DNA from 3 places in the Rhizobium sp. rho-13.1 genome. Region 2 is predicted to be linked to each of the others. Evidence: riboswitches for the same ligand, from Rfam matches in the RefSeq annotation. Region 2 holds a riboswitch; each other region holds the start of a gene.

Region 1 (10,562 bases), on a different contig from region 2:
CCAGAGATAGGTGCTCACCGCCTGCAGGCCGAATACGCCGGCAGCAATCGTCACGAAAAAGGCAGCGCCGGCATTGACGCCGAGCAGACCGGGATCGGCGAGCGCATTGCGCGTGATCGCCTGGATGATGGCACCGGACACACCGAAACCCGCTCCGCATAAAAGCCCCAGCAACGTGCGCGGCAAGCGATAGTCCCGGACCGCAATGTGGTCTGGCAGGCGAGCGTCATAGGCCGTCAACGCATCGAAGACGGTGGAGAGAGAAACAGAACGCGCGCCGACGGCCAGGCTGACCAGGCACAGGACCACCAGCAGCAGAAAGCCCGCAACGGCAACTGCCAGCCGTTGCCGTGCTGTATGGTGCTTTCCCGCTGTGGGCTGCGAGGGGACTGTGGCAGACGGCATCACGGGGCAAGTCCGGCACGGACCGCCGAGGCTACCGATGTCCTGGGGTCGCCATCGAGTGCTGCTGCCATATCGGCCTCGAGTGCAGACAGCACGAAGGGCAACGACAGGACGCTGCCGAAAGACAGCGCGGCTGCGACCGTACCGCCCGCAAAGACTTCGCGACCCTCGGCATGGGCCTTCAGGACACGGCGCATCGGCAGGGCGGCGAGATCGGTAGCGGTTTCGGAGGACGATACCCAAAGGACGAGATCAGCTTCGAGAGCGGACAGGTCTTCCGGTGAAAGTTTTTGATAGAAGCTTTTGGACCCATCGAGCAGGCGGCTGGCGGCTGTGCGGGCAAATCCGAGCTCGGTCAGGAAATGGCCGCGCGTGTCCGAGGATGCGAAAAATCCGGTCTCGCTGCCATAGTGATAGGCGGCGACAGCCGTGAGTCCGCCCCAATCCGGATGTCGCAGGCGCGCTGCCGCAAAGTCCTGGCGGGTCTTGGCAACCAGTTCGTCGGCTATGCGATCCTTGCCGACGGCGCGACCGATCAGCCGTGTCATCTCATCCCAAGGCATGCCATAGGCCGGAAACGCCTTCGGCTGCATCAGCACGGGCGCAATGCGGGAAAGCCCGGCGTACTCTGCTTCCGATATGCCTGACCCGATGCCGACGATCAGATCCGGCTGCAAGGTAGCGACGAGTTCCAACCCGACATTGCCCTTGATGACAACGGGGCGGGCGTTCTTCAGAAAAGGCTGCGCCCATGGCCAGACGGCAAATGGCTGGTCGCCGAACCAGTCGCGTATCGCAAGCGGGATGACATCGAGCGCGAGCAGGGGATCCTGGGTGAGGTAGCCCAGCGATACGACACGGGTAGCGGGCTTCGGCAGGACGGTCACGCCGAAGGCATGATCGAATTGCAGCGGCCCGTCGGCAGCGATGGCGGGTGTGTGCATCAGCTCCGGCGCCAAGAGAGCGGTTGCCAGCCCGCACAGCAGGTCGCGACGACGGGTAACGAGAGCCATGACATCCATTCCTGTGTTTTGTGGTTGCGCCGAGAGATCGTCGCGCAGGCGCTACCAGGTGTAGCGCAGGGTCGCCCGCACCGCGCGGCGGTCGCCGTAGTAGGCGGCCAGACTGTAGTCGTCGATGCTGGCCACATATTCCTTGTCGAAGATGTTGGTGGCGTTGACGGCGAGGGCAACGCCGTTCTTGAACTTGTAATTGAAAGCCGCGTCGAAGACCGTTCTTGAGGCAAGCGGCAGCGTGTTGGCATTGTCGCCGAAAGTATTGCCGACAAAGCGGGCGCCCATCCCGACGTTGATGTCACCGATCGCGCCTTTGCCGGGAATGGTATAGTCGGCCCAGAGCGTTGCCATGTGGTTGGGAACGAGTTCCGGCCGATTGCCAATCAGCCCGGTGGTCGCGTCGTCCTTGATCCGCGCGTCCCAGTACGAATAACCGGCAGTCAGGTTCAGCCGGTCGGTGAGCGCGACCTTGCTCTCGAACTCGATGCCCTTCACGTTCACCTTGCCCACCTGGTACTGGTAGGAATAGTCCGACGCCCACTGCGCCACGTTTTTCTGGGTCAGGTCGAACAGCGCCAGGGTAAACAGCGCATCCATACCCTCGGGCCGATATTTTGCACCGATTTCGTACTGTGTGCCCTCCTGAGGCTTGGGCGTGCCGAGGAAGGTCGAGCGGCTGGCTGCCAGTGGCTGGAAGGATTCCGAGTAATTGGCGTAGACCGAGAGCTCGGAGGTCGCCTTGAAGGTAAGCCCGGCGCGCTTGGAGAAATTCGTATCGACCGCGTCGTCGCGGATGCCTGAGCTTTCCGACATCGTGTCGGCGTGATCGTATCGGCCACCCAGCGTCAGGATCCAGCGGTCGTCGATCGTCAGCTGTTCCTGGAGGTATGTGCCGGCCGTTGTCAGCCTTGTCCTGGTGTCCACCGGTGCGCCGAACGAGATGCAGCGTGTGCCGCAATAGACGGGTTTGCTGTCATCGAGCACGCCACCGGCCGTCCCGTCGAGGCGACGTTCGCTATTGCTGTCGCGGCCATAATCGGCGCCCAGCAGTGTGCGGCTTTCGAATGGGCCGTAGGTGCCGTCATATTGGAGCTGGTTGTCGATCTGGAACCGCTTGCTATGGCCATAAATTGCCAATGCAGCGCGGCTCGAAGCAGGATCGGCAGCTCCGAGATAGATCTGCTGATAGGTCATGTCGAGATTGGTGTAGCGGGCATTCTGCCGGAACTCGAAACCGTTGCCGAAATCGTGGCGCAGCTGATAGCCGACATTGCGCTCGATGGTGTCGACCCTGTCGAAATCGGGCTCACCGAGATAGGTCTCGGAATCGATCCCAGACTTGTAGGGAATGGCATGGCCAGGGTTGCCGTCGCGCTTGTTGTAATCCGTCAGGATGGTGACGGAGGTGTCGGCATCCGGCGACCAGGTCAGCGCCGGCGCGACATAGACGCGATCGTCGTTGGTATGGTCGATGCCGGCATTGGCATTCTGCCATTTGCCAGTCATGCGGTAGGTCCAGATGCCATCCTTGTCGAGCGCTCCGCCGAAGTCGGTGCCGGTTTCGACATGTCCGTTCCCAACTGTTGTATAGATCTCGCCGAAGTCTTTGTCCTGCGGCACCTTGGTGAGCGCATTGACGATACCGCCGGGGCCGGAAAGGCCGAACAGCGTGGAGTTGGACCCCTTCAGCACATCGATCCGTTCCATGCCATAGGGCTCGAGGCGGCTGGCGGTAAAGGAGCCGCCGACACGCATCGGCAGCCCGTCACGGAAAGTGCCGTCGGTCGTCTGGTAGAAACCGCGGATCAAAAAGTGGTCGTAGCGGTCGTCGGAGCCGTAGATATCGGTGGAGACGCCGGGCGTGTAGGCCAGCGCCTGGTCGAGGTTGGTGACACCGCGCTCCTTCATTTCCTTTGCAGTGACGACGGAAACCGAGGCCGGCGCGTCGAGAAGCGGGGTGTCGGTCTTGCTGCTGGAGCGGGAACTCTTTGCGACAATCGTCTTGTCAATGGTGCCAGCTCGGTCGCCTTGGCCCGCAATGGTGATCTTGGCGAGCGTGGTTGCTTCCGCGTCGCCTGACTGAGCGAAAACCGGGGTTGCGGCAAGCAGCGTCGAACTCGACAGAAACGCGATCATCAGACGTCCGACGGTCGTCGTAAAGGATGTGCCCACCGGCGATACAGTCGTCCTAGCCTCGCGAAACATCACGGCAGCCCCCTGCAATCAATCTATCAAATACCTGAAAAGTCTACGGAATACCGACCAACGACCATGATCAATAAGTTGACTGGTGAACTCCTGTATTGTTTGTTGACTCCCGATGTCAACTATTGCCTACAAATTTTCCGATCTTTCCACCGGTCTTGCCGAGGCGCGCGCGGCAACCGGAGGATGCGCACGTGAAAACACCAACGCTGACCTGCCGGTCAGCGTCGGTGTCATGGAAGCGGCCTAAAGACGAGGCGGCGACGCGGCATAGTCCGACGTCAGGGCATATGTCTCAGTTACCGAGTGCGTCGCTGCCCGATATCGAATGGTTGGACAGTTCGTAATCCTCGACATGAACGAGGCATCCCTGCGGTTTCAGGAAAACGATGCCGTAGGCGCCCGGTTCATCGACGGAGAGGGAAGTATCTTCCGTATCGAATACCATCGGCTGCTGATGGACCGGGCTCTTGAATACCGAGAAAGGTATACCGCGATGGGAGCCGCCAATCGTACGGTGAACATGGCCGGCGAAGATGTGGCGGACATTGCCGTATTCGGCAAGGATATCGTAAAACTCCTCGCCGTTCCGGAGCTTGATCTTGTCCATCCCGGGAAACCCGGTGTCGAGCGGTGGGTGATGCATGAAGATGTAGACGGGCCGGTCGCCGGCACCAGTGAGGTTCTGCTTCAACCAGGCAAGCCGATTGTCGCACAGCACCCCGGCATGAACGTCCGGCGAGACGTAGGGCGGTCCGCAAAGCGTATCGAGCAAAAGCATGACACCGTTTTCGGTCTCGATCCGCTGCTGGATAAAACCGTGCTCGTCACGCGGGCTTTCGGGATAGGCGGCAATGAAGTTTTCGCGGTTGTCGTGGTTTCCGACCAGCAGGTGGACGGGAATTTCGAGCGTGTCGACCAGTTCGCGCAGTCTCGCATAGGATTGGCGACTGCCGCGGTGCGAGAGGTCACCCGTCATCACCGCAAACTCAGCATCGCGGTGATGCAGGTTGACATGATCTATCCCTCTTGAAAGGCGCTGATAGGGATCGAGGCCGATGATCGTCTCTCCCTCCAGGACCATGTGCAGGTCGGTGAATATAATAATTTTGCTCATGCGCTACTCCTGCCTGCGATTCCCGGAATGCCTTTCGTCGGGCACCTTTCCGGTACGTACATTCCAGACCCTGCACGTCGTTTGCAACAGGTTTGCGTCAGCAGTCTGTTTGTTGGCTAACGCGACAAGACACTTGACTGCCTGCATTTTACCAATAATGTAACGTTATAACATAATATAAAGCAATGATGGATTTCCGACCTGTGCGAGATTTTGCGAGACCCGCCCACCTTGACCGCCGTTGCAGGCCTGTCATAGATGCCATCGACGGTTCCCTTAGGATGACTCCAAGGGGATTAATAGGGAACACGGTGAGGGCCACCCGAATGGGACCAAGACCGTGACTGCCCCCGCAACTGTAAGCGGATTGCTGCTCATCCCAGGGCCTCAGGGCCATGTCACTGCGAAGGTTTCGCGGGAAGACAGATGATCGGCGCATATCCGCAAGTCAGGAGACCTGCCGTCAAGCGCTATCCCATGAACCCGGGCGGGGATGCCCGGAAAGGAACAGATATGTCTCATTTGAATTTTCGCCATAGCCTGGCGCATCTCCGGCTCGATTGGGCTTCCGACAGTTGACGTGGCAACCGCAGCTTGCCTCGCTGCCGCATACCTGCAGCACCAGGGCACTCGCCTTCCCATAAAATCGAGATATTTTTCATGCGTCAGTTTCTGTCCAGCATTACGCTTGCCTGCGGGCTTCTCGGCATGGCCGCCCCCGCATTCGCGGCGACGGTCTATCCGCTGTCCATAACCAATTGCGGTCAACAGGTGACCTTTGCCAGGGCGCCTTCGAAGATAGTGTCCATCGGCCAGGGGATGACGGAAGTTCTCCTGTCTCTCGGCCTTGCCGACAAGATCGTCGGCACGGCGGTCTGGGTGGGTCCCGTGCTTCCTCAATATGCACAGGCCAACAGCAAGATCAAAAGGCTGGCCGACAACGATCCGAGCTTCGAATCCGTCGTCGGACGCCAACCAGACTTGGTGGCTGCGGAATTCGAGTGGCATGTCGGACCGCAGGGTTCCGTCGGTAAGCGGGAGCAATTCTCCGACCTCGGAATAAATACCTATATCTCGCCGGCTGATTGTGTCGCCAAAGTCAATTCCGACGGCGGAGACGGGGTCCGCAAGCAGATGTTCAGCATGGATCTAGTCTATCAGGAGATCGCCCAGCTCTCCGAAGTCTTCGATATCAAGGACCGTGGCGATGCCCTGATCACCGACCTTAGGAAACGCGAGGCCACCGCTGTGGCATCCGTGGAGGGTGCGGCCGCCAAGCACCTGCCGATCGTCTTCTGGTTCTCGAGCAAAGAGGTCAGGGGCGATGCCTTCATAGCCGGCAAGAACGGTGCCCCCGCTTATATGATGAAGGCCCTCGATGCGCGCAACGTCGTGACCACCGAGGAGGAATGGCCGCTTGTCGGCTGGGAAACAATATCCCAGGCGAACCCGGCCGTCATCGTCATCGCCACCATGGATCGCCGCCGCTATGCGGCAGACGATCCCAAGGTGAAGCTGGACTTCCTGCAGAACGATCCCGTCACCAGCGAAATGGACGCCGTCAGGAACAAACGATTTGTGATGATGGATGCGCAGTCCATGAACCCGACGATCCGGACAATCGACGGCATCGAGGTTCTTGCAAATGGCATCAGGTCCTTCGGTCTGGCCCGGTGAGCAACAGCGCAGTCGTAACACGGCGTAGATGGTGGGCGCTTGCAGCGCTCGCCGTTGCCGCCATCGTCGTCCTCGGATTTTCGATCAGCCTTGCCGTTTCCATCGGGGAAATCTCCATCCCGCTGCAGACGACGGCAGAGGCTGTGTCGAACCGCATCTTCGGCACGGGCTTTGCAATCGACCGTATTCACCAAGGCATCGTCTGGGATTACCGTCTCAGCCGGGCACTGGTTGCAGCCAGTGCCGGAGCCTCGCTGGCCCTCTGCGGCGCCGTGCTCCAGGCCCTGCTGCGCAACCCGCTGGCCGAACCCTATGTGCTTGGCATTTCGGCAGGCGCCTCGACAGGGGCAGTTTGCATCACGATCCTCGGGCTCGGCGCAAACGTTCTCGGGCTGTCCGGCGGAGCATTCATCGGGGCCGTCGTCGCCTTTACGCTGGTGGGCATTCTGGCCTCAGGGGCAGGCGGGTCGGGCGAGCGGATCATTCTCTGCGGCGTTGCCGGATCGCAGCTGTTCAATGCCCTGACCTCCTACATCGTCACGACGTCTGCCAATGCAGAGCAGGCGCGCGGCGTGCTGTTCTGGCTGCTCGGTTCGATGAGCGGCGTGCGCTGGCCCGACGTCTATCTCTCCGCACCCGTGACCTTGGCGGGCTTCATTGTTTGCCTCTGCCATGTCAGGGCGCTCGACGCCTTCGTCTTTGGCGCCGACGCGGCGACCTCCCTCGGCATCCCGGTGCGCCGCGTACAGATCGTGCTCCTTGGCACGACCGCCGTCATGACGGCGAGCGTCGTCAGCATGGTCGGCTCGATTGGTTTCGTCGGGCTCGTCATTCCGCACGCCGCGCGCTTCCTGGTCGGGCCGTCGCACGGCCGCCTGCTGCCGGCGACCGCCCTTGGCGGCGCGATCTTCATGGTCGGAGCCGATATTGCTTCGCGCATCATCATCCCCCAGCAGATCCTGCCGATCGGCGTCGTCACGGCTCTCTTTGGAGCGCCCGCTTTTGCCGTCATCCTCTATCGTGTCCGGAGGACCCCATGAGCATATCCGTCGACGACGTCACCTATGCAGCCGGTAACACGCTCATCGTTGACGGCATCAGCCTGGCGATCGAGCAAGGCAAGGTTCTCGGCCTGCTTGGGCCGAACGGATCGGGGAAATCCAGCCTGCTGCGCCTGATCTGCCGGTTGAGGAAAGTCCGCAGCGGCATCATACGACTTGGAGAACATGATGTGGCTAGTCTGTCGCGCAGCGAGATCTCGCGCCGCATAGGCTTCGTTGAGCAGCAATCGACGACCGACACACCACTGACCGTCGCCGACGTCGTCCGCCTCGGTCGCACGCCCCACAGAGGATTGCTCTCCACCTGGAGCAGCGACGACGATGCCGCCGTCGAGATCGCGCTCGCCCGGGTCGACATGCAGGCCCGGGCAGCCCAACTATGGCAGACGCTGTCGGGCGGCGAGCGTCAAAGGGTGCACATTGCCCGCGCGCTGGCGCAGGCTCCGACCGAGCTACTACTCGACGAGCCGACCAACCATCTCGATATCCAGCACCAGCTGGATATCCTGTCACTTGTCGCCAAGCTGGATATCACCTGTATCGTCGCCCTTCACGACCTCAATCTTGCGGCCATGTTCTGCGACAGTCTCGTCGTCCTGCGAGACGGCAAGGTCGTCGCCGCCGGATCACCGGAAGACGTCCTCACCGAACACCTCATTCGCACGGTCTTCGGAGTAAAAGCGCACGTAGAAAAGTCCGCGATCCACGGCCGCTGCCACATCCAGTACCTGCTGGCCTAGGCCTCGGGCGGCGTGGCAAATGTGTGTGGGGGGCCATCACGGCCAATACACTGCGCAACATACGAATGTCGAAGGATAGCGGTAGCCGTGATTGAGCATTTCTGCTGCTTTGCAAGAAAGTCTTGACCTTTGAAGGTTAGGCTACGAGCTGAAAATTGACGAGCGCATATGACCAATATTTCACCACTCATCCTCTCAATTGTTGCACCCTGCTACAACGAGCAGGAGGGGATATCGGAATTCTGCCGTCGCTGCGTAGCGGCGGCTCGATCGGTAGCCGGTGAGGATTTCGAGATTGTTTTGGTCGATGACGGCTCCAGCGACGAAACTTGGAATATAATTGCTGCAATGACAGCACTCGTGCCCCAGATCCTTGGGGTACGCCTGATGCGTAATCATGGCCACCAGCTGGCGGCTACCGCTGGGCTCGCTGCATGCTGCGGCGAGCGTATCCTCTTGATCGATGCAGATCTGCAGGATCCGCCGGAACTGTTGTTGATGATGATGCCGATCATGGATCGTGGCGCCGATGTGGTCTACGGCCAGCGTTGTCAACGTCAGGGCGAAACGTGGTTCAAGCGTGCCTCGGCTTCGCTTTTTTACCGTCTTCTTTCCCGGCTGGCATCGGTCACGATACCGCGCGACACGGGCGACTTCCGGCTGATGCGCCGCCGGGTTGTTGATATCCTGATGGCTATGCCGGAGCGTGATCGGTTCATACGAGGCATGGTCAGCTGGATCGGCGGGCGACAAGTTGCCTTGCCCTACGAACGCGACGCACGTTTTGCCGGCGAAACCAAATATCCTCTGCGCAAAATGATCGGCTTCGCGTTGGACGCCGTGACGAGTTTTTCGACAACTCCGTTGCGTGTCAGTACTATCCTCGGGCTTGCGACTGCGGGCATTGCATTTTTGCTGCTCATCTTTTCGATCGCACGGTGGCTCTCTGGTGACACGATCGTTGGCTGGTCCAGTATCATGTGTGCCGTCACAGCTTTCAGCGCCATCCAGTTGATATGCATTGGAATTATTGGCGAATATTTGGGGCGATTGGTGCAGGAAAGCAAACGACGTCCAATGTTCATGATCGAGAGCCTGCTGCAAAATGGACGAGATCTGACGTTAACCAGCGATTTCTCAGATTTAGACGCCGCAGGAAGACGCAGGGCAATCGCGTCAGCCTTGCAGGATGGAGGCGAACAGCCGGAGAATGCAAGGGCAAGGGCCGTCCGATGAGGCCCGTCGACCTCGTTGTGGATATGCCCTCAGATCCACAGTCCGAACCCGCACCGAAAGGAACCGCGGATTCGGTCCTGCAGAACACCAACACCTCGATTTTCGCCTTCCTCGGCATTGTGGGACTGATGGTGACGGCGTTCAAGTTCCCGCCGCTCCTCGATTATGCGAACCACTATACACGCATGTGGCTGATCGCAGGCGGCATTACGGAAGTCCATCTCGCGCAAATCTATGCGCTCGACTGGCACGGCACCTTCACAAATCTCGGCATAGATCTTATGGCCCGTTATCTTGGACCGTTGATCGGTGTCAGTATGCTGGCACGCGCTATTCTCTTTGCAGCGATCGTGCTGCCGCCAATAGGCGCCATAATACTGCATCGTAAGGTGTTCGGCGGATCTTACTACTGGCAGATCGCAATGCTCTACCTTGCATGGTGCGCGACGCTTATCGGCGGCTTCATCAACTTCCAGATCGGCCTCGGCTTAGCATTGCTGTTTGCATCGGTCGATCTGCATTTACAGGTCAGGAACAGACGGGCGTTATTCGTCTGGCGACTTCTGGCTTCCCTGCTTTTAACGATAATGCATCTATTCTCACTGGGGTTCTACCTTGCGCTGATCTGCGGTCTCGAAATCTCCCCCCGGTTAGAACTGCGCCGTTCACTGGCCGATTGGAGCAGATTGGCCATTCGGATAGCGCTTGCATTCCTGGCTTGCGCGATTTTCCCGCTTCTGTTGTTTCTGCGGTCGCCGGTCTTACCTGGGAATGCGCTGGGATTGGAGACGATGTGGAACGCCACGCCGACCCGGCAGATGATGAACCTTTTCTCGGCGATTTGGACGTACGTCTCCGTGGTCGATGTGATGCTGCTTATCCCTGTAGTCCTGGTCTGCACCAACGCCGCCCGCACTGGCCGGTTCAGGATGCACACGGGACTTGCGATAGCTGCACTCGGTCTCACCATCGTCGCCTGCCTTTCCCCCCGCAGCATGGTGGGGACCGGCTGGATAAGCTGGCGCTTTCCCATAATGGCCGCACTCACGGGCATGGTGATGTTCTGTCCGCTGCCGAAACTGGCGCGACACGAGGCACGTGTCAT
Region 2 (10,562 bases):
GCAATGGCGCCCGGAAAATCGTTCAGCTGGTTGAAGTCGGATTTGAGGAAACACCATTTCACCTTCGGATTGTAGGTGAAGGCGCGGCAGGAGCGATCGGCGATACAGGTCGCCTCGCATTGCTCGATTGTCTGGTTCTGGACGGTGCGCAGGTCGAAGCCGAAATAATCGCCGCCGGGGGTGGTCACCACCTGGCGACTTGCGTCCGCCGCCTGTCCGGGCGCGAGAGAAAGGAAAGCGCCGAACAAAAGAGCCGACAGTCCGATAATCGCGCGCCGTGACATAGCCCATACCCCCCAAGCAGTCAGCCGATGCGGCGCACTCTTGAAACATATCGGCAAATTGTCAATCGCTGAGATGCAACCGCCCTGAAATGAAACACGACAACACACCTTCGGCGCGTTATCCGATAAAAATCAAACTATTCGGGAAGCAGTGACGCTAACAAGCCGTGCCCTTCTATGCCCGCCACTGACCGAATTTGCCATCCAGTGCCCTGTCCAGATAGAAGGCAGCGCTGATGAGGGCGAGATGCGTGAAGGCTTGCGGGAAATTACCGAGGAACTCGCCGCGCGCATCGAACTCTTCCGGATAGAGCTGCAGGTGGTTGCCGTAGAGCAGCAGCTTTTCGAAGTTTATGCGTGCCTCGTCGAGGCAACCAGCGCGGGCGAGGCATTCGACATACCAGAAGGAGCAGGCGGCAAACGCACCTTCCTGGCCGTCGAGGCCATCTTCCTGCTTGTAGCGCTTCACCAGGCTGTCGTCGGCCAGCTGGTCGCCGATGGCATCGAGCGTCGCCAGCCACGCCGGGTCGGTGGCGCTGACGAAACGTACCAACGGCATCAGCAGCAGTGCGCCATCGACATTGGTCGCACCCTTGCCCTGCACGAAATGGCCGAGTTCGTCGTTCCAGAAGTTCGCCCAGATATCTTCGCTGATCTCGTTGCGCGTCGTCACCCATTTTTCGAAGGGGGCGGACAGCGAGCGCTTTTCAGCCAGCCGGATCGCGCGGTCGACGGCTACCCAGCACATCAGCCGGGAGTGCAGATGCTCGGACGGTTCGTTGCGCACCTCCCAAATGCCGGCATCCGGTAGCTGCCAGTTGTCGCAAACGTAATTGACAAAGCGCTGAACGCCGCGCCAGCCCCGACCGGAGATAGCCTCTCCGTATTTGTTGCTGATGTAGATAGAGTCCATCAGCTCGCCGTAGATGTCGAGCTGGATTTGCTCGGCAGCCTTGTTGCCGACACGCACGGGGCGTGCGCCGCCGTAGCCTGCCAGATGGTCCAGCTCGACTTCCTCCAGATCGGAACTGCCGTCGATCCGGTACATGATCAGAAGCTGGCCGTCCCAGTCTTGCTGGGTGCGCGCGCCGGTCCATCGGCTGAAGGCCATTGCCTCCTCCTGGTAGCCGAGCCGCATCAGCGCATAGACCGTGAACGATGCATCCCTGATCCACGTGGCGCGATAGTCCCAGTTACGTTCGCCGCCGGGCGCCTCCGGCAGGCCGAAGGTGGCGGCAGCGACCATCGAGCCGTGGCTGAGCGAGGTCATCAGTTTAAGGGCCAGCGCCGAGCGGGTCACGGCATCCCGCCAGCGACCGTGATAGGTCGACCGGGCAGCCCATTTCTGCCAGTAGTTTTTTGTCTCGAGGATGACGCATGACACCTCCTCGGTCTGCATGAGCACGCCGTCGTCGTCTCCGAAGGTGAAATCCGCCTGCTCTCCGACCTTGAGCGTCAATTCCGCCGTCACTCCTCCGTTCATCGGCGTCAGTGCCACCGGTGCGGTCAGGCGCAAGCGCAAGCCGTCGGGTCCGCTGAATACGGCACCGTGTTCATCGACGGTAACGTCCGGGATGGTGCGAGCGTAGTCGAAGCGTGGCCAGCATTTCAGCCGGATGGTGACTGTGCCGCGCGTGACGGCGACGCGGCGCACGATCCGGCAGACGCTCTCGCCGGTCGTAGTCGGGCTCGGCATCAGGTCGGTAATTTCGGCGCTGCCGGCATGCCCGAGCCAGCGCGTCATCAGGACGTTGGTTTCGGGGACGTACATCTGGATGGTGCGCGCGCCGGCGATATCCGGCGAGAGTTCGAAGGCGCCGCCCTTTTCCGGATCGAGCAAAGCCAGGAAGACGCTGGGGCTGTCGAAGTTCGGCCAGCACAGGAAGTCGATGGCACCGTCTCGGGCGACCAGAGCGGTGGTGCGCAGATTGCCGATGGTTCCATGGTCGGCCACTGGCCGTGGGATGGCGGTCAGGTGGCCTTCGTTCAGGGGCGGCGGCTCATGCTTGCCGATGTCTGTTGCAGCGGACCTGTTGTCAGTCATCCATGCCGTCCCTGTTTTTCGCCACCGCCTATCCGCGACGGCGCAGTAAGGTGGTGTCCGGTCGTCGCGGTGGACGACCGGCTTTTCGCGAGCGGTAAGAGGAACGCCGCCATAGCTGTGAACTTATTGTTCGGACTCTGGGAAATCGGCACCGATGGAGGTGTCGCGCCACTGTTCGACTTCGGCCAGACTGTCCGAGAGCTTTTTCGATACGGCATCGACGCCGAAAGCGCCGAGCACCAGGTGGCGCGGCGGGTGCTCCAGTTCCGTTACCATCATCATCGCCTTTGCAGCGCGGATCGGATCGCCCTTCTGCTTGCCGCTGATGGCTGCTGTCGAGGCCATCCGTGCGCCGACGGTCTCTTCGTAGTCGGCCATGCCGGAGACCGTCTGCTGTAAGGACCGGCCGGCCCAATCTGTGCGGAACGGGCCGGGTTCGATGCAGGTAACCTTAATGCCGAGCGGCCGGCCTTCGACGGCAAGCGCGTCCGACATGCCCTCGACGGCGTGCTTGCTGGCTGCATAGTAGCCGGAGCCGGGAAAGCCGACGAGACCGGCAACCGAGGTGATGTTGATGATATGGCCCCGGCGGCGCTTGCGCATGCCCGGCAATACGGCCCGGGTCATGGCGAAGAGGCCGAAGACGTTGGCATCGAACTGGGCGCGGATGGCGTCGTCGTCGCCCTCTTCGATCGATGCCTGGTAGCCGTAACCGGCATTGTTGACCAGCACGTCGATCTGGCCGAAGCGTTCTTCGGCGGCCCTTACGGCGGCAGCGATCTGCTCCTTGTCGGTGACGTCGAGGTCCAGCGCTAGGGCACTGTCTTCGTGACCCGTGACGAGATCGGCGACACGCTCCTTGCCACGGGCGGTGACGACGGCGCGCCAGCCGCGTTCGAGTACCAATGTCGCGAGTTCGCGGCCGAAGCCGGTCGAGCAGCCGGTGATGAACCAGACGGGCGTGGAGGAGGTTGCCATGTTTGCTTTCAGTGCTTGTGCCGGCGGCGCCACTTGGCACGGTACCGGACGTTATGGTGCATCTGAGTTAGAGCGTGGTGCGTACGCGTCAATACTGAAATTGATTGCGGGCTCAGAGTTCGCCTGACTCCTCTCGCCGGCGCCGGTCGAGCTCTTCCGAATAGCGCCGCAGGGTATGGCTTTCCGACAGCTGGCCGATGACCTTTCGCTCGATCAGATTGTTGACCACAGCCAGTGCTTCGCTTTCGGTCTTGTCGAAGATCGCGGCCGCCTGCTTTGCATTCATCTGCGGCTGCAGGAAGTCGTTCTTGTAGCGGATGAAATCGCCAAGGCCGCGATCGCCATCGTCCTGGTCGACGGGGCTGGCGTATATTTCCGGCACCAGCACCATGCCGGCATATTTCTCCGCATCGTCCAGCAGCACGACCCGCTGGGTCGAGCCGATCGGGAAATCATGGCGGAAGTCGGCGATGCTGATGTTGACGTTGGCGCTGCGCACATCGGGGCGCATCATACGGGCGACCGTCAGGTTGCGGATCCAGCCGACATCGTGGGCGCTGCGGATGCTCTCGCCGCGGAGGTGAAAGCGCCAGGTGGCAAAGGAGTAGCCGAAGGTGGTGCGAACGACGAGCGACGAGGTTATGACGGCGGCAAGCACCAGCGCGGTGATCGGAAAGTCGCCCGTTATTTCCAGCGCCAGGAAGGTCATCGTCAGCGGGCCGCCGATGACTGCCACGGCCAGCGAACTCATGCCGACCACGGCATAGATGACCGGCGTCAGCGTCGCGTGATCGAAGTAGGGCGCGGAGTAGGCGAAGATCTTGCCGAGCAGGGCGCCCATGAACAGCGAGGCGAAGAACAGGCCGCCACGGAAGCCGGAGCCTATCGAAACCGCCGAGGCCAGCGACTTCAGCAGCAGGATGCCGATCAAGGCCGGGATGGCGATATCCCGGCCGAGATTGAGATGCAGCGCTCCGTGGCCGGCCGACAGCACCTGCGGCGAGATCAGGGCGAGCATGCCGACGACGATGCCACCGAGTGCCGGGCGGACATACTGGGGGATGGCGCTCTTGCGGGCCAGCTCCTCGATGAAGGAGACGCCCTGCATGAGCAGGATGCCGCAACCGGCGCAGACTGCGCCGAGAAGCAGGGCCGGAATGTAGTCGGCCGGCACGACGCTGCCGAAATCGCCGATATCGATCATCACGTCGCTGCCGGCGAGCAGGCGTGCGACCAGCGTTGCGACGAGGGCGGAAACGACGACCGGGGTCAGGGTGACAATGGTGTAGCTGCCGATGATCAGCTCAAAGGCATAGAAGGCGCCGGTGAGGGGGGCGCTGAAGGCTGCGGCGATGGCACCGGCCGCACCGCAGCCGACAAGAGTGCGAAGGTCGCCCCGGCGCAGCTGCAGTTTCAGTCCGAGTTTCGAGGCGATGCCGGCGGCGATCTGCGTGTAGCCGGCCTCCAGCCCGACGGATGCGCCGAAACCGTTGGATATGAGGTTCTGAATGGAGACCAGAATGCTGTCGGTCAGCGACAGCCGGCCGCCGTGAAGCGCGTTGGCCTCGATCGGGTCGATCATCGGCTTTTTGCGGGTCTTGGAGAGGATGAACAGCATCAGCCCCAGCAGCACGCCGCCGGCAATCGGCGCCAGCAGCAACAACAGCTTGTTGTCGATCACCGCGCTGCTCAGCCTGCCGTCATCGCCGATACCGTAGATCAGCATGTGCATCTGGCGAGAGATCAGGCTCATGGCCGTCACCGCCAGCCCGGACGTCACGCCGACCAATGCGCCGGCAATGACGAGGCCGACTTCGCTCTGTCGCAGGATCGCGCGCATCCGCCCGGCTTCGAAAAGCGACCGGAGGGTGCGAAAGCGGGGCGCATGGAATCGTTGAAGCATGGCGTTACGCATGAAAGAGAGGCGGTTGTTTAAAGCAGGACGTCTTTACACTGGCAATTGCGACAAAAAGACCGCCGCCGGGAATGATTTCAGCGCCGTTTCAACACATATATGGCAGAAACCGAATTCGTCGATCAGTTGACTTGCATAAGGCGAAGGCCTAATCCTGAACGCATAACGGAAGGTTCCCGCGCCGTGAAAACGGTATGGGATCAAAAGGGAATGTGACCGGGCGGACCCATACAGGGCGCTCCTATCGCAGCCGACCCCGCGACTGTAGAACGGTCAGGGTCTTTCGTCCGGTGTTCCGGGACGACGGGTGATGTTCTGCAATGGTGCAGGCGGGCCTTAAGTCGAAGGCATCGGAAAAGCCACTGGCGTGGCATCATGATTTACCGGGGTGGGACGCCTCTTCATCTACGAATCGTCCGCCTTTTCATGATGACCTGCCGGGAAGGCGAGAAAGACCCGTGATCTCCGGTCGGAACGATATCCGTCGTTCCGACCGGAGATTGCAACCGTGAGCCAGGAGACCTGCCATCCGTGCCGGGCGAAAAGCCCACCCTTTGGGACGTCGTCCCGCTGCCAGCACGGAGGTTGTCATGGCTGAACGTTTGCTTTTGCGCGTCATTGCGGCGCGCTTGCCTGATCCGAACTGTTGCACGCTTGCAGCTTCGCGCAGAACCGCGTGAGGATCGGAACGACCTGATGTCATCCCCAACATTCGGAACGGCCCTCGTGCTTGGCGGCGCGCGCTCCGGCAAGTCGTCTTTTGCCGAGGCGCTCGTTACCGGCTCCGGCCTCGACCGCCATTACGTCGCCACCGGTCGAGCCTGGGATGCCGAGATGGCGGAGCGCATCCGCCAACACCGCGTCGATCGCGGCGAGGGCTGGACGACGCATGAGGAGCCGCTCGATCTTGTCGGCACACTCGGTGCCATCGACGCGCCCGGCCGCGCTGTTCTTGTCGATTGCCTGACGCTGTGGGTCACCAACCTGATGATGGAAGAGCGCGACATGGCTGCTGCCTTCGCCTCACTCTGCAAATTCCTGCCGGGCGCAAAGGCGCGCCTGGTGTTCGTCTCCAACGAGGTCGGTCTCGGCATCGTGCCGGAAAACCGCATGGCGCGGGATTTTCGCGACCATGCCGGCCGTCTCCACCAAATGATCGCGGCTGAGGCCACCGACGTCTATTTCGTCGCCGCCGGACTGCCGCTGAAAATGAAAGGCTGATCCATTGCAACAGAAAATTCCCGCCACCGTCATCACCGGCTTCCTCGGGGCTGGCAAGACGACGATGATCCGCAACCTGCTGCAGAATGCCGGCGGCAAGCGCATCGCCCTCATCATCAACGAGTTCGGCGATCTCGGCGTCGACGGCGACGTGCTGAAGGATTGCGGCGCTGAGAACTGCTCTGCCGACGATATCATCGAGCTCACCAACGGCTGCATCTGCTGCACGGTCGCCGATGACTTCATCCCGACGATGACCCAGTTGCTTGCCCGCAACCCGCGGCCCGACCACATCGTCATCGAGACATCCGGCCTGGCGTTGCCGCAGCCGCTGGTGGCAGCATTCAACTGGCCGGATATCCGCACGCACGTGACGGTCGATGGCGTGATCACCGTTGTCGACAGCGTTGCCGTCGCTGCCGGCCGGTTTGCCGACGACCACGACGCCGTCAATGCGGCGCGGGCGGAAGATGCCTCGCTCGACCATGACAACCCGATCGAGGAACTGTTCGAGGACCAGTTGACCTGCGCCGACCTCATCGTGCTCAACAAGACCGACCTGCTGGACGCCGCCGGCATTGCAGCCGTTCGGGCCGAAGTCCTGTCGCGCACCGAGCGCAAGCCCCCGATGATCGAGGCCCGCAACGGCGAGGTTTCGGCAGCCGTGCTGCTGGGGCTCGGCATCGGCACGGAGGCCGATGTCGGCAACCGGCTGTCCCACCATGAGATCGAGCATGCCGACGGTACGCCGCACGACCATGACGAGTTCGACAGTTTCGTTGTCGACCTCGGGCCCATCGCCGAGCCGGTCACGTTTATCGAGCGGCTGAAGACAGTCATCGGCCATCACGACGTACTGCGTCTCAAGGGTTTCGTCGATGTGCCGGGCAAGCCGATGCGACTGCAGCTGCAGGCCGTTGGCAGCCGTGTCGACCATTATTTTGACCGCGCCTGGACGCCGGGCGAAGTCCGCGCGACGCGTCTGGTGGTGATCGGGCTGCACGATATGGACCAGGCGGCGGTACGCAGTGCGATCGAGGCGCTTGTTTGATGGTATTTGCCGCGGCTTACCCCTCTCTGTCACTGCGTGACATCTCCCCCACAAGGGGGGAGATCGGGAAGCTGCGGCTGATCTTTTCCTGTCCAACTGAGCGTTTTACAGGCGTTGAATTTCGTTTGAGCATGGAGGCTCCCGCAACCGATCTCCCCCCTTGTGGGGGAGACGTCCGACAGGACAGAGGGGGGCGCCGCCCCGTGCTCGAACCCGCCCATCGGGGAGGTGCCGCATGCATCTTCTCCTAGCCCAGAAGGGCTCGATATCCGATGGCGACGAGGCGATCGACCTCGGTCAGTCGCCGGGCGATATCCTGTTCCTGTCGGCAGCCGATACCGAGCTTGCCGCTATCGCTGCGGCTTATGCCCACAATGACGGCACCCGTTCGCTGCGTCTGGCAAGCCTGCTCAGCATGAAACATCCGATGTCGGTCGACACCTATGTCGAGCGGACGGCGCGACATGCGAAGATGATCATCGTCCGGGCGCTCGGTGGCGCGAGCTATTTTCAATATGCCCTGGAAGCGCTGCATGCAGTGGCGACACGGCAGGGGGCTAAGATCGCGGTCATACCGGGCGATTCCAAGCCGGATCCGGGCGTCATGCCGTTCTCCAACATCGCGCTCGACGATCTCAATGCGCTGTGGTCCTATCTGATCGAGGGTGGCGACGATAACGCGCGGGCGTTTCTGGCCTATGCGTCGGCGATGCTGTCCGGAGCCGAAAAGCCGCAGCCGGCGAGCCCGCTTGCCAAGGCCGGCATCTGGTGGCCGGGGCAGGGTGTTGTCGATGTTGATGCGTGGGAGGTGGCCTCTGAGGTTGCGACGTTACCCCCCTCTGTCGGCCGGGCCGACATCTCCCCCACAAGGGAGGAGAATAACCGGGAGCAACGGCCTATTGTCGCAATCAGCTTTTACAGGGCTCTCGTTCAGAGCGGCGAGACGCGGCCGGTCGAGGCAATGATATCGGCGCTGGTGGAGGCCGGTGTGCGGCCGCTGCCGGTGTTCGCCTATAGTCTCAAGGACCCGGCATCCAAGTCCATCATCGCCGACATTTTTGGCGCCGCGTTGCCGGATGTGGTCATCAACACCACGGGCTTTGCGATCTCCGCCCCCGGCGCAGACCGCAAGCCGACGGTGCTGGAGGCGAGCGACGCCGTCGTGCTGCAGGCGATCTTCTCCGCGTCTTCCAAGGAGGCCTGGACCGCCTCGGCGCAGGGTCTTTCGGCGCGCGATCTCGGCATGAACGTGGCGCTGCCCGAGGTCGATGGCCGCGTGCTGTCGCGCGCCGTATCGTTCAAGGCGGCAGCCCGTTACGACGAGCGGGTGGAGGCCAATATCGTCGGCAGCGAGCCGTCGATCAACCGCATGCGCTATACTGCATCACTCGCTGCCAACTGGGCGCGGCTGCGCCGGACGCCGCCGGGTGAGCGCCGCGTGGCGCTGGTGATGGCCAACTATCCGAACCGCGACGGCAGGCTCGGCAACGGTGTCGGGCTGGACACGCCGGCCGGCACGGTGGAAGTCATGCGGGCGATGGCGGCGAACGGTTATCCGGTGGCCGATATCCCGGCCGATGGCGACGCGCTGATCACCCATCTCATGCAGGGGCCGACCAACTCCGGCCGCGACGGGAAGGTGATCCGCGAAACGCTTTCGATGAGTCGTTACAAGACCTTCTTTGCGTCTCTTCCGGTTCAGATTCAGGATGAGGTGACGGCGCGCTGGGGTGGGCCCGAGGGCGACACCTATGTCGTCGATGGCGCATTCGCCCTGTCCTTTGCCCGCTTCGGCGAAATGCTGGTCGGCATCCAGCCGGCACGCGGCTACAACATCGATCCGAAGGAGAGCTACCACTCGCCGGATCTCGTGCCGCCGCATGGCTATCTCGCCTTCTATGCCTTCCTGCGCCAGGAATTCGGTGCCCATGCCGTCATCCACATGGGCAAGCACGGCAATCTCGAATGGTTGCCGGGCAAGGCGCTGGCGCTGTCGGAGACCTGCTATCCCGAAGCCATCCTAGGGCCGATGCCGCATCTCTATCCGTTCATCGTCAACGATCCCGGCGAGGGCACGCAGGCCAAGCGCCGCACCAGTGCCGTGATCATCGACCACCTGACGCCGCCGCTGACGCGCGCCGAAAGCTACGGTCCCCTGAAGGACCTCGAAGCGCTGGTAGACGAATATTACGAAGCCTCCGGCGTCGATCCGCGCCGCATCCTGCTGCTGCGCAAGCAGATCCTCGATCTCGTCACCGATATCGGCCTCGACCAGGATGCCGGCATTGCCAAGGGCGAGAGCGAGGAGAGTGCGCTGCAGAAGCTCGATGCCTATCTCTGCGACCTGAAGGAAATGCAGATCCGCGACGGGCTGCACGTCTTCGGCGTGTCGCCGCAGGGACGGCTGCTGACTGACCTGACGGTAGCGCTGGCCCGTGTGCCGCGCGGTTTGGGCGAGGGCGGCGACCAGAGCCTGCAGCGGGCGATTGCTGCGGATGCGGGGCTGGCGGCGTTTGTGTGTGACGCTCCACCCCCCTCTGTCGGGTCTGCTGACATCTCCCCTACAAGGGGGGAGATTGGTATGCCGCGCCGTGGTCACAAAAATGCACCTGCGGAGCTTGCTGCAAAAGCGGACTTCAGTGTGGAGATTGCCGCCGCCCCATCGATCTCCCCCCTTGTGGGGGAGATGTCCGACAGGACAGAGGGGGGTAAACCTCCGCAACCCAAAACCTTCGACCCGCTGGACTGCGGGATGGCCGATGCCTGGGCAGGCCAGCGCCCGAAAATCCTCGTCGATGTATCCGGCGACCCATGGCGCACCAACGGCGATACCGTGGAGCGCATCGAATTGCTGGCCACCCGGTTGGTCGATGGCACCAGCCTCTGCCCGCCGGATTGGTCGCAGACGCAGGCCGTGCTTGCCGAAATTGAGTCCCGCCTGAAACCCTCGATCCAGGCCTGTGGACCGGCCGAGATCGACGGGCTGCTGGCCGGTCTCGACGGCCGCTTCGTGCCTCCGGGACCGTCGGGCGCGCCGACGCGCGGCCGGCCGGACGTGCTGCCGACGGG
Region 3 (10,562 bases), 160 kb from region 2:
CCGGCGCACAGGCGCACCGCGCCCTGCTGAAAGTCAAGATCGGCACCTCCGATGACGAAAGCCGTATCCGCGCGGTACGCATTGCAGCGCCGCAATCGGCTATCATCCTCGATGCGAATGAAGGATGGACGGAAGACAATCTTGCCCGCCACCTAGAGATCTCCGCCGAAGCAGGGATTGCCCTGGTCGAGCAGCCCCTGCCCGCCGGCAACGACAGGCTGCTGGCAACTATCAGAAGGCCCGTCCCCGTCTGCGCCGACGAAAGCGTCCATCACACCGGCGATCTCGAAAGCCTGCGCGACCGCTACGACGCCATCAACATCAAACTCGACAAGACAGGCGGGCTGACGGAGGCCCTCCGCATGAAGGCAGAGGGCGAACGGCTCGGCTTCCGGATCATGATCGGCTGCATGGTCGGCACATCGCTGGCGATGGCACCGGCGCTGATGCTGGCCCAGGACGCGGCCTTCGTCGATCTCGACGGACCGCTGCTGCTTTCCCGCGACCGCGAACCCGGATTGCGCTACGAGGGCTCGCTGGTCTTTCCACCGCTCTCGGAATTGTGGGGCTGAAGGCGGGAGGCGACGACGATCATGGTGAGCCCGGCAGCCGCGATCAGCGCCATCAGGTAGAAACCCGACGTGCCGAGCCAGCCGTAGACATAGCCGGAGGCGATAGTCGCGATGCCGAGACACATGCCATTATAGAAAAAGTAGACGCCCTGCGCGGACGCCTCCTGCGTTTCCTGCACCGTCGCCACGATGCGGCGCTGCACGCCGATGTGGACGCAGGCATAGGTGAAGGCGTGAAAGCACTGCAGCACGAAGTGGCCTGCAAAGCCGAGGTCCATCGGAAAGACGATCCACCGGCAGACGCACATCGCCGCGCCGAAGCGCATCAGGGTCCAGGCACTGAACCGGCGTCCCAGCCGTTTCGAGAGGAAGAAGATCGTCACCTCGGCCGCCACCCCGGCGCTCCAGAGTATCCCCACCTGCGTGCCTGAAAAACCGATCTGGTGCCAGTAGATCGAGGCGAATGTGTAGAACAGCGCATGGCTTGCCTGCTGGACCGAAACGCCGATCATGGTCAGCAGCAGGCGCGGATTCCTGAGCGCATTGCCGATGGGCGGCGCCTTGATGTCGAGCGGCAGGCCGCGACGCCGCGTTGGCCCGATGCGGGGACAATAGAGCGCCATGACAGTCGTCAGGATGAAGCCGATGACCATTAGCGGCAAAACCATCCTGCCGCCGAACGCGCCGATCACCTGCCCGCCGATCAGTGTCGAGACAATGAAGGCGATCGATCCCCACACCCTGGTCGAACCGTAATCGATGCCCCAGCGGCGGACTCCCGAGATGGTAATCGACTCGACCACCGGCAGGTAAGGCGCATAGGTGGCGCCCTGCAGCGCATAGACCAACAGGACGGTCGCGAAGTCGTCGGTCCAGAACAGCGCGATCGCGGTCAACAGCGACAGGCCTCCGGACCAGAGAAGCACCGTCGCCCGTTCCCGCATCCTGTCGGCAAACAGCGCCACGACCGGCGCGACCAGCACCCGCACGACCATCGGCAAGGCGAGAATGATACCGATCTGCTGGTCGTTGAACTTCAGTGTCGCGAGGAAAACCGGAAAGAACGGCAGGGCGATGCCGTTGACGATCAGCGGGGCACAATAGGACAGGGCGCTGCGCAGCCGGAAATAGGCAGGAGCCTCCCTGCCCGTCGAAGTCATCGTTGCGGGAATCATGACAATGCCTGATTTGGAAACGCTGATTCCCTACCACGCATTCGCGATCGCGCCTACGGCGGCGCCTTCAGATCGGCGGGAAATTCAAAGAGATGGAGGGCGTTGTCCGCTCACTCGGCAGCGGTCATCCCGGACGCCGCCTTTGCTTCGGCCATCATCAGCGCAAGGTCCATGGCCGGGCGCGACGGCAGACGATCCTGGCGGCTCTCGGCAACGGCTGTAGCAGGCTTGGCGTCGAGGATCTGGCGCCAGGTGATCAGTTCGAAGCTTCCATCCTCATGCTCGGCAATCGCCGTACAGCTTTCAACCCAGTCGCCGGTGTTGATGTAGCGCAGGCCATCGATGTCCTCGATGACGGCATGGTGGATATGGCCACAAATGACCCCGTCGGCATGATTGCGCTTGGCCTCTTCGGCCACCACGCGCTGGAACTCGCCGATGAAGTTGACCGCATGCTTGACCTGCTGCTTGGCCCAGGCTGAGAACGACCAGTAAGGCATGCCGAGCCGGCGCCGAATGCTGGCGAGCGCGATGTTCAGCACGATGGCGACGTCGTAGGCCCAGTCGCCGAGATAAGCGAGCAGCCGGGCGTTGCGGACCACCACATCGAATTCGTCGCCGTGCAGCACGAGATAGGTCTTGCCGTCGGCGGTGGTGTGGATCGCCCGTTCGGCGACCTCGATACCGCCGAAATGGTTACCCGGGAAATCGCGCAGGAATTCGTCGTGATTGCCGGGGATGTAGACGATGCGCGTGCCCTTGCGCGCCTTGCGCAGGATCTTCTGAACGACATCGTTGCAATCCTGCGGCCAGTACCAGCTGCGCTTCAGCCGCCAGCCGTCGATGATGTCGCCGACGAGGTACAGGGTATCGGCTTCGTGATAGCGCAGGAAGTCGAGAAGATAGTCAGCCTTGGCAGCCTTCGATCCCAGATGAACGTCGGAAATGAACAGGGTTCGGAAGTGTCGAGTGTCCATCAATGTCTCCACGAACGTAATGCCCGTGCCCCAATCTTCGCTGTGCCCGGAATAATCAGACTCGTGTTTCAGGAAGATGACATCATATCCAATTCGAGCGCGAAGATGGCGTAGCTTACCCCGCCGCGCATCGGCAAAATCTTGCCGCCATGCCACAATTCCGTACTGTGCACCCCCGAGGATTGTTGTATGCAGTGACGTGAAATCGTTAGACGAATGGTAATGGAGAAGCGTGATGGACCCGCAGGATGCATCGAAGGCACAGAAGAACATGACCAGCGGTGACCTCGACGAACAGGCGCTTTTCTTCCATCGCTATCCTCGTCCGGGCAAGCTGGAGATACAGGCGACGAAGCCGCTCGGCAACCAGCGCGACCTAGCGCTCGCCTATTCGCCGGGCGTCGCCGCTCCCTGTCTCGCCATCCGCGACAACCCTGAAATGGCTGCCGAATATACCTCGCGCGCCAATCTCGTGGCCGTCATATCCAACGGCACGGCCGTGCTTGGCCTCGGCAATATCGGTCCGCTGGCCTCAAAGCCGGTGATGGAAGGCAAGGCCGTCCTGTTCAAGAAGTTCGCCGGCATCGATGTCTTCGACATCGAGATCGAGGCACCGACCGTCGACGAGATGGTCTCGACGATCTCGGCACTGGAGCCGACCTTCGGCGGCATCAATCTCGAGGACATCAAGGCGCCCGAATGCTTCGACGTCGAGCGCCGGCTGCGCGAGATGATGAAGATCCCGGTCTTCCACGACGACCAGCACGGCACTGCGATCATCGTCGCCGCCGCCATACTGAACGGCCTGGAGCTGGCCGGCAAGACGATCGAGAACGTCAAGATCGTCGCATCCGGTGCAGGCGCTGCCGCACTCGCCTGTCTCAACCTTTTGGTCATTCTGGGCGCCAAGCGCGAAAACATCTGGGTCCACGATATCGAGGGCCTGGTCTACACCGACCGCAACGTGCTGATGGACGAGTGGAAGTCGGTCTATGCCCAGCCGAGCGACAAGCGGACGCTGGCCGAATCGATCGGCGGCGCCGATGTGTTCCTCGGCCTGTCGGCCGCCGGCGTGCTGAAGCCGGAACTGCTGGTACAGATGGCCGAAAAGCCGCTGATCATGGCGCTTGCCAATCCCAACCCCGAAATCATGCCGGAACTCGCCCGCGCCGCCCGGCCCGACGCGATGATCTGCACCGGGCGCTCGGATTTCCCGAACCAGGTCAACAACGTCCTCTGCTTCCCCTACATCTTCCGCGGCGCGCTGGATTGCGGCGCGACGACGATCAACGAGGAAATGAAGATGGCGGCAGTGCGCGCCATCGCAGCCCTTGCCCGCGAGGCACCGTCGGATGTTGCCGCCCGCGCCTATACCGGCGAGACCCCGATCTTCGGCCCGGAATACCTGATCCCTTCGCCCTTCGATCCCCGCCTGATCCTGCGCATCGCCCCGGCCGTCGCCAAGGCTGCGGAAGAGAGCGGTGTGGCGCTTCGCCCGATCACCGATTTCGATGCCTATCTCGACACGCTCAACCGCTTCGTCTTCCGCTCCGGCTTCGTCATGAAGCCGATCTTTGCAGCTGCCAAGCTCGCTCAGCCGAAGCGCGTCGTGTTTTCCGAAGGCGAAGACGAACGCGTGCTGCGCGCCGCACAGGTGCTGCTCGAGGAAAACACGGCCGTGCCGATCCTCATCGGCCGCCCCAGCGTCATCGAGACCCGCCTGAAGCGCTATGGCCTCAAAATCCGCCCGCATACCGACTTCGAAGTCATCAACCCGGAAGACGATCCGCGCTTCCGCGATTACGCCGACCTCTATTTCTCGCTGGTCGGCCGCAGCGGCGTCATCCCGGAGGCAGCCCGTACCATCGTGCGCACCAACACCACCGTCATCGGCGCACTGGCGCTGAAGCGTGGCGACGCCGATGCACTGATCTGCGGCCTCGAAGGCCGCTACGAGCGGCACCTACGCGTTGTCCGCCAGATTATCGGCAAGCGTAACAATGTCCGCGACTTCTCTGCCATGAGCCTGCTCATCTCGCAGCGCGGCAACACGTTCTATACCGACACCTACGTTAACTTTAATCCGACGGCCGAAGAGATTGCCGAATCGACAGTGCTGGCAGCGGAGGAAATCCGCCGCTTCGGGATCACGCCACGCGCCGCCCTTGTCTCGCATTCGAACTTCGGCTCGCGCGAATCGGAGAGCGCCACGAAGATGCGCAATGCCCTGCGGCTCATCCGGCTTGCAGCCCCCGATCTAGAGGTCGATGGCGAAATGCACGGCGACAGCGCGATTTCCGAGCATTTGCGCCGCCGCGTCATGCCGGATAGCACGCTGACCGACGAAGCCAACCTGCTGGTGTTCCCGAACCTCGATGCGGCCAACATCACGCTTGGCGTTGTCAAGGAGATGATTGACGGGCTGCATGTCGGCCCGATCCTGCTCGGAACGGCCCTGCCGGCCCATATCCTGTCGCCCTCGGTCACCTCCCGTGGCGTCGTCAACATGGCAGCCGTGGCCGTGGTCGAGGCATCGCAGCCCGGCTGATACTGACGGGACCGCCGGGCATCATCCCGGCGGTCGACCACCTGCTGCCGAGCGCAGGGCTGGCGCAAGTCAGTCGGCGCCATATATCTTGCGCGTGACAATGGATGAATTTTCGCCTTCGCCCGAGCTGAGGCGGAAACCATCCGAACGGAGCAGGCCAAAAGCGTGATAGTGGGCTGGAAACATTCATTTTGGGCGCTTGCCGCATCCTTGGCGATGGCAGCGCCACTGGCTGCCCAGACGAACGCAATCTGCGACGACCTGCGCGGCCAGATGGCCAATCTCAGCGAAACTGTCGGCACCAACCGCCAGCTCCGGCAATACCGCACCGCCATCGCCCAGCAGATATCCGAGTTGCGCCAAGTCGAGAACGACCTTGAGGAAAACGAGTGCTCGTCCGGCAGCATGGTGATCATAAACGGTGACGACGGCGGCACCTGCGCGCGGATCGAGGATACCCTGCAGCGCATGCAGCAGAACCTGCAGGATCTCGTCGCCAAGCGCGACCAGATCCAGCGCGGCGACGTTTCGGAAGGACCCACCCGCAACCAGCTTTCCGCAGCGCTGCGCGCCAACGGCTGCGAAGATCAGGATAGCGGCGATACCATCATCACCAACCGCCCGCCCCCGCAGGCAGGCATCGAGCCCAGCTACCCCGCAACCCCGGGGGCAACCACGCTGGACAGCAGTGGCGGCCCCTCCGGCAGCGAACCCGCACCGCAATCGCCGGTCCAGAGCTACGCCTTCGGTCAATCCTATGGCGGCGGAAATGTCCGCACGGTCTGTGTGCGCACCTGCGATGGCGGCTTCTTCCCGATGACCCAGAATGCAGCGCCCGGCGATTTCCAGCGGGATGGCGAAACCTGCGCGAGGATGTGCCCGGGCGTGAAGACCGAGTTGTTCTTCCACCGTCTGCCGGATCAGGAAACATCGGCGATGGTCTCCGCCTCGTCGGGCACCCCCTACAGCGCCATGCCCTACGCCTTCGCCTTCCGCAAACGGCCGCCGAATGAAAAGACCAGCTGCACCTGCAATCTGCCGGCCTATTACGAGGAAATGCGAAGGCAGAACGCGCTGACCAAGCCGCCAACCGCAGGCACGCAGCAAGGCTCGATTACGACGATCATCCCAAAAGCGTCGCCACCGGCCGTGCCGACGGCACCCGCAAAGGGCGATGCGCCGCCGGTGGAACGGCCCTACGATCCGTCCGCCGGCAATGTCCGTCAGGTCGGCCCGGCGTTCCTACAGCCCGACCAGCGCAAGCTAGACCTCACCCGTCCGGCCGTACCCGGCGAGCAGCCCCAGCAATAGGCCTCAGCCCTGCGGCTGGCCCCAGCCATTCTCGAACACTAGATCCTCCAGCGGCAATCGCTGCCGCCAGCCTTTGACGGCGAGTTCCGGTTCGCCATAGAGCTCGTCTACGAATCCCAGGCAGAGCCAGGCAATGATCTCGATCCGCTCCGGGATACCAAGCAACGCCCGGATATCGGCGTCGTGAAAAATGCTGACCCAGCCGACCCCGACACCCTCCGCTCGCGCCGCAAGCCAGAGGTTCTGCACGGCGCAGACCGTCGAATAGGCATCCATGCGCGGATTGTGGGTGCGGCCGAGCACGACGGGCCCGGCACGATCCGGATCGCAGGTGATGCAGATGCTGAGTGGCGCCTTGCGGATGCCCTCGAGCTTCAGCGACCGGTAACTCTCCCGACGGGCGCCCTCGAACTGCAACGCAGCCTCGCCATTGGCGCGCTCGAAGGCTTCGAAGGCCTTCTCACGGATGGCGGGGTCGCGCACGAGAATGAAATTCCAGGGCTGCATGAAGCCGACAGAAGGCGCGTGATGGGCAGCGCCCAGCAGCCTTGCGATCAGGTCGTCCGGCAGCGGTTGCGGCAGGAACTGGTCCCGCACGTCACGCCGCGTTTCGATCGCGTGGTAGATGGCGTCGCGCTCGGCGACGGAAAAAGCGTGTGCGCGGACGAGATCGTCCCTGCAATCAGGTCGCATCGTTTATATCCCCAACAATGCCAACCGCCCGCCGTCCTCGCGGGATCAGTCTATCTTATCAGGCCGGTCTTCTGGCTCGGCTTCATCTGGCGATGCTGCCTTCCCGGTCGAAACCAGTGGCATATCGGATAACTGACCGTTCCCTGTGCATCGCCATCCGCCTTACAGCGTTGGGCACGCGCCGGATTTGCACCGGCTTCCCGATTCTCCCGCCTGGGCGGGCACCTGATGAAGGAGATATGCGCGATCCGGCTGGCGATGGCAAGCGGATCGCAGGCGAGCTCAGCGCTCCGGTTCATACCTGACAAAGGCGAACTCCTCGCCATCGGGTGACCAACTCGGTACGTTGATTGTCCCCTGGCCCCCGAACAGCTCGAACAACGTCGTTATGTTGCCGCCATCCATGTCCATCAGCCGCAGGCGGACGTCGAGATCGCGCGGATGATCGAAGACGTCGCCGTCGTAGGAGAGCAGCACCACCTTGTCGCTCTTCGGCGACGGATGGGGAAACCAGTTGCCGAACTCGTCGTCGGTCACCTGCTGCAGGTCGCGACCGTCAGGCCGGATACGCCAGATCTGCATACGGCCGGTCCGGCTGGAGTTGAAATAGATCCACGCACCATCGGCCGACCAGTCCGGCCCGTCGTTGCGACCCTCGCCATGGGTCAACCGCGTCTCCTCGCCGCCCTCGACCGATATCGTGTAGATGTCGAAGAGATCGCCGCGAATGCCGCAGTAGCTGACATGCTTTCCGTCCGGCGACCAGCCGTGCCAGTAGGATGGGAGGTTTGTGGTCACCTGCCTGGGGAGACCGCCTTCCGCAGGCACGAGATAGATGCAGGACTTGCCGTACTGGACCTTGTCGCAGAGCGCGATCAGCGTACCGTCGGGCGAGATGCCATGGTCGTTGTTGCAACGGCTGGCAAAGCCTGTGTCGACGCGCTCGACAGTGGCGAGCCCGTCGAGCGACAGGCGGTAGAGAAGCCCGTCATCGTTGACGAGCAGGTAGCGTCCGTCTGGCGCAAAGTTCGGCGCCTCGACGAGACGATCGGTCTGCCAGACGACCCGGCTCCGACCTGTTGCAATGTTGAAGATTTCGACCGAACTGCGCATGTCTCACCCATCCTCGAAGCCGCCGCCTAAAAGCAAACGGCGACCGGGGAGGTTTTAACGGCTCGCCCACCCGACATCAACTGGCTCGACTGGACGCGATTGCGTGAGGCATCGCCATTCCCATGTTTTGCCGTTGCAATTCATCGTGGCAACCGAATACTGCCGCTAACCAGTATCGGAGTCACGCATGCCCAATCTCCCGAACTTCTTTCACACCCACTTCGATAAATCGTCGGACGATCTCGGCGTCATCGAAAAGCGGGTGCTGAAGCGAGCCCGCGAACGCAAGATCATCTCGACGGATGTCAACGCTGCCTTTTCCGCAAATGCCTCCGTCGGGGAACGGCTCGCAGACGGGATCGCCCGCGTCGGCGGATCATGGGCGTTCATCGTCTCCTTCCTGTTGTTCCTGGTCGCCTGGACGGTGCTCAACACCATCCTGCTCTCGTCACGCGCCTTCGATCCCTACCCGTTCATCTTCCTCAACCTGATCCTCTCGATGATCGCAGCCATCCAGGCGCCGATCATCATGATGTCGCAGAACCGCCAGACCGAACGCGACCGCTTCGAGGCTGCCAAGGACTATGAAGTCAACCTCAAGGCCGAACTGGAAGTCCTGTCGCTGCACGAGAAGATCGACCTGCAGGTGTTGACCGAACTGTCCGCCCTCAGGGAGGAAGTGGGCCGCATTACGAGGCTGCTGGAGGCAAAGGCCTAGCGTCGGCGGGACTGCCCCTTGCGGACGATGGCTAGTCGGATTTCGGGAACTGGGGCAGACCGTCGTGGAGGCTATAGAAGCCTGCCTTGTCGGCGCAATAGATGTGATGGCCCATTTTCAGCGCGTTGGGATCATCGAACAGGCCGGCCATGATCGAGATCTGTTCGGCATCGTCGGCGACCCAGAACAGCGCTGAGCCGCAGGTCTTGCAGAACCCGCGGCTGGCAGCGGGACTGGAGCGATACCAGCTGACATTCTCACCGCCCTCGACCGTAAGGTGGTCGGTCGCCACGTTGGTGGCGGCGAAGTAGAGTCCGGTCTGCTTGCGGCATTGCGAGCAGTGACACCCGACCACATCCCTGAGCGGACCTGTCGTCCGTATTTTCACGGCGCCGCAGAGGCAAGATCCGGTATGGTCGTCCTTCATAGCGCCTTCCCGATCCTTGTCGTTATGTATCATCCTGATGGTGCGGCATGCAGCTGTCAACTTCAGATTTCATGACTGCAGCATCAGCCACGCTGATAGCAGACCCTTTGCTGAATGCTCCCGGCAAGCCCTCGTCGAAAGGCAGTTAAAAGGGCGTTAAGCCATCTTCGCCCCCCGTCGTTCCCCTGGACGCACCAAAAAGCCAGATCTGACGGCCAAAGGTGCGATTTCGGGACAATCTAATGTGACACGCACCATTCATGCGTGCGTGTGGCTCAAAAATATACCCGCCAAAAAATTGCATAGGTAACCTAATATTAGGATATCGCAATTCAAAATTGAACCAGCAGGATTGGGAAGGTTGTCGCAACCGAAGAGGAGACGGAGACGATGATTATGAGCAGATTTCGCCGTTGCGAACGTGGTACTGCAGCCCTCGAATTTGCGATCATCTTTCCGGTGTTCATTCTCGTGCTGATGACGTTGATCGCCTACGGCATCTATCTCAGCGCCGCCCATTCCGTTCAGCAGATCGCGGCCAATGCAGCCCGGACCGCCATCGCCGGCGTCACCGAGGCCGAGCGTGAGCAACTGGTCAACACCTACATAACCACCTCCACCCTTAACGATGCCATTCTGAACCCGGCCAAATTCACAGTCACGGTGCAGCCGGATCCGGCCAACGCCAACCAGTTCACGGTCAAGTTGTCCTACGACGCCCAGGACCTGCCGATCTGGAACCTCTACAGCTTCGCCATGCCAAGCAAGACGATTGTACGCACCGCTACGATCCGCATGGGAGGCATCTGATGCCGATCGGAACCATCCTGCGGCGCTGGACCCTAAGCGAGCAAGGCAACGTCGCAATCCTGGCTGCCATCACCGCACCCCTCATTCTCTACTGCATGAGCCTGGGTCTCGATTACGGCATGCTGACGCTGCAGCAGCGCCGCCTGCAGCAGACGGCCGACCTGTCCGCAATTGTCGCGGCATCGGACGTAAACAATGCCCAGGCCAATATTCTCAAC

The links. A riboswitch is a leader RNA that binds a small molecule or an ion and turns the genes downstream of it on or off. The one in region 2 is predicted to bind cobalamin.
Region 1: it holds a riboswitch for cobalamin, as region 2 does, so the genes downstream of both, EQW76_RS23465 (ABC transporter substrate-binding protein) here and cobU (bifunctional adenosylcobinamide kinase/adenosylcobinamide-phosphate guanylyltransferase) in region 2, are expected to answer to the same signal.
Region 3: it holds a riboswitch for cobalamin, as region 2 does, so the genes downstream of both, bluB (5,6-dimethylbenzimidazole synthase) here and cobU (bifunctional adenosylcobinamide kinase/adenosylcobinamide-phosphate guanylyltransferase) in region 2, are expected to answer to the same signal.

What each region holds. Positions count from the first base shown of each region.
Region 1 is NZ_SCFL01000015.1:12,140-22,701, reverse strand. Features, by position in the region: gene EQW76_RS23485 (iron chelate uptake ABC transporter family permease subunit) at 1-405, opposite strand, end outside; gene EQW76_RS23480 (ABC transporter substrate-binding protein) at 405-1,418, opposite strand; gene EQW76_RS23475 (TonB-dependent siderophore receptor) at 1,470-3,626, opposite strand; gene EQW76_RS30180 (hypothetical protein) at 3,742-3,876, shown strand; gene EQW76_RS23470 (phosphodiesterase) at 3,922-4,743, opposite strand; cobalamin riboswitch at 4,995-5,223, shown strand; gene EQW76_RS23465 (ABC transporter substrate-binding protein) at 5,404-6,420, shown strand; gene EQW76_RS23460 (iron ABC transporter permease) at 6,417-7,460, shown strand; gene EQW76_RS23455 (ABC transporter ATP-binding protein) at 7,457-8,221, shown strand; gene EQW76_RS23450 (glycosyltransferase family 2 protein) at 8,390-9,457, shown strand; gene EQW76_RS23445 (hypothetical protein) at 9,481-10,562, shown strand, end outside.
Region 2 is NZ_SCFL01000001.1:704,290-714,851, reverse strand. Features, by position in the region: gene EQW76_RS03690 (alpha-2-macroglobulin family protein) at 1-284, opposite strand, end outside; gene EQW76_RS03685 (glycoside hydrolase family 15 protein) at 460-2,328, opposite strand; gene EQW76_RS03680 (oxidoreductase) at 2,452-3,306, opposite strand; gene EQW76_RS03675 (chloride channel protein) at 3,419-5,209, opposite strand; cobalamin riboswitch at 5,375-5,766, shown strand; gene cobU (bifunctional adenosylcobinamide kinase/adenosylcobinamide-phosphate guanylyltransferase) at 5,918-6,442, shown strand; gene cobW (cobalamin biosynthesis protein CobW) at 6,447-7,493, shown strand; gene cobN (cobaltochelatase subunit CobN) at 7,729-10,562, shown strand, end outside.
Region 3 is NZ_SCFL01000001.1:545,834-556,395, forward strand. Features, by position in the region: gene dgcA (N-acetyl-D-Glu racemase DgcA) at 1-572, shown strand, start outside; gene EQW76_RS02870 (MFS transporter) at 524-1,747, opposite strand; gene EQW76_RS02875 (UDP-2,3-diacylglucosamine diphosphatase) at 1,858-2,724, opposite strand; gene EQW76_RS02880 (NADP-dependent malic enzyme) at 2,960-5,272, shown strand; gene EQW76_RS02885 (DUF2865 domain-containing protein) at 5,489-6,583, shown strand; gene bluB (5,6-dimethylbenzimidazole synthase) at 6,587-7,276, opposite strand; cobalamin riboswitch at 7,320-7,520, opposite strand; gene EQW76_RS02895 (TolB family protein) at 7,559-8,389, opposite strand; gene EQW76_RS02900 (DUF1003 domain-containing protein) at 8,577-9,107, shown strand; gene EQW76_RS02905 (GFA family protein) at 9,139-9,534, opposite strand; gene EQW76_RS02910 (TadE/TadG family type IV pilus assembly protein) at 9,931-10,344, shown strand; gene EQW76_RS02915 (pilus assembly protein TadG-related protein) at 10,344-10,562, shown strand, end outside.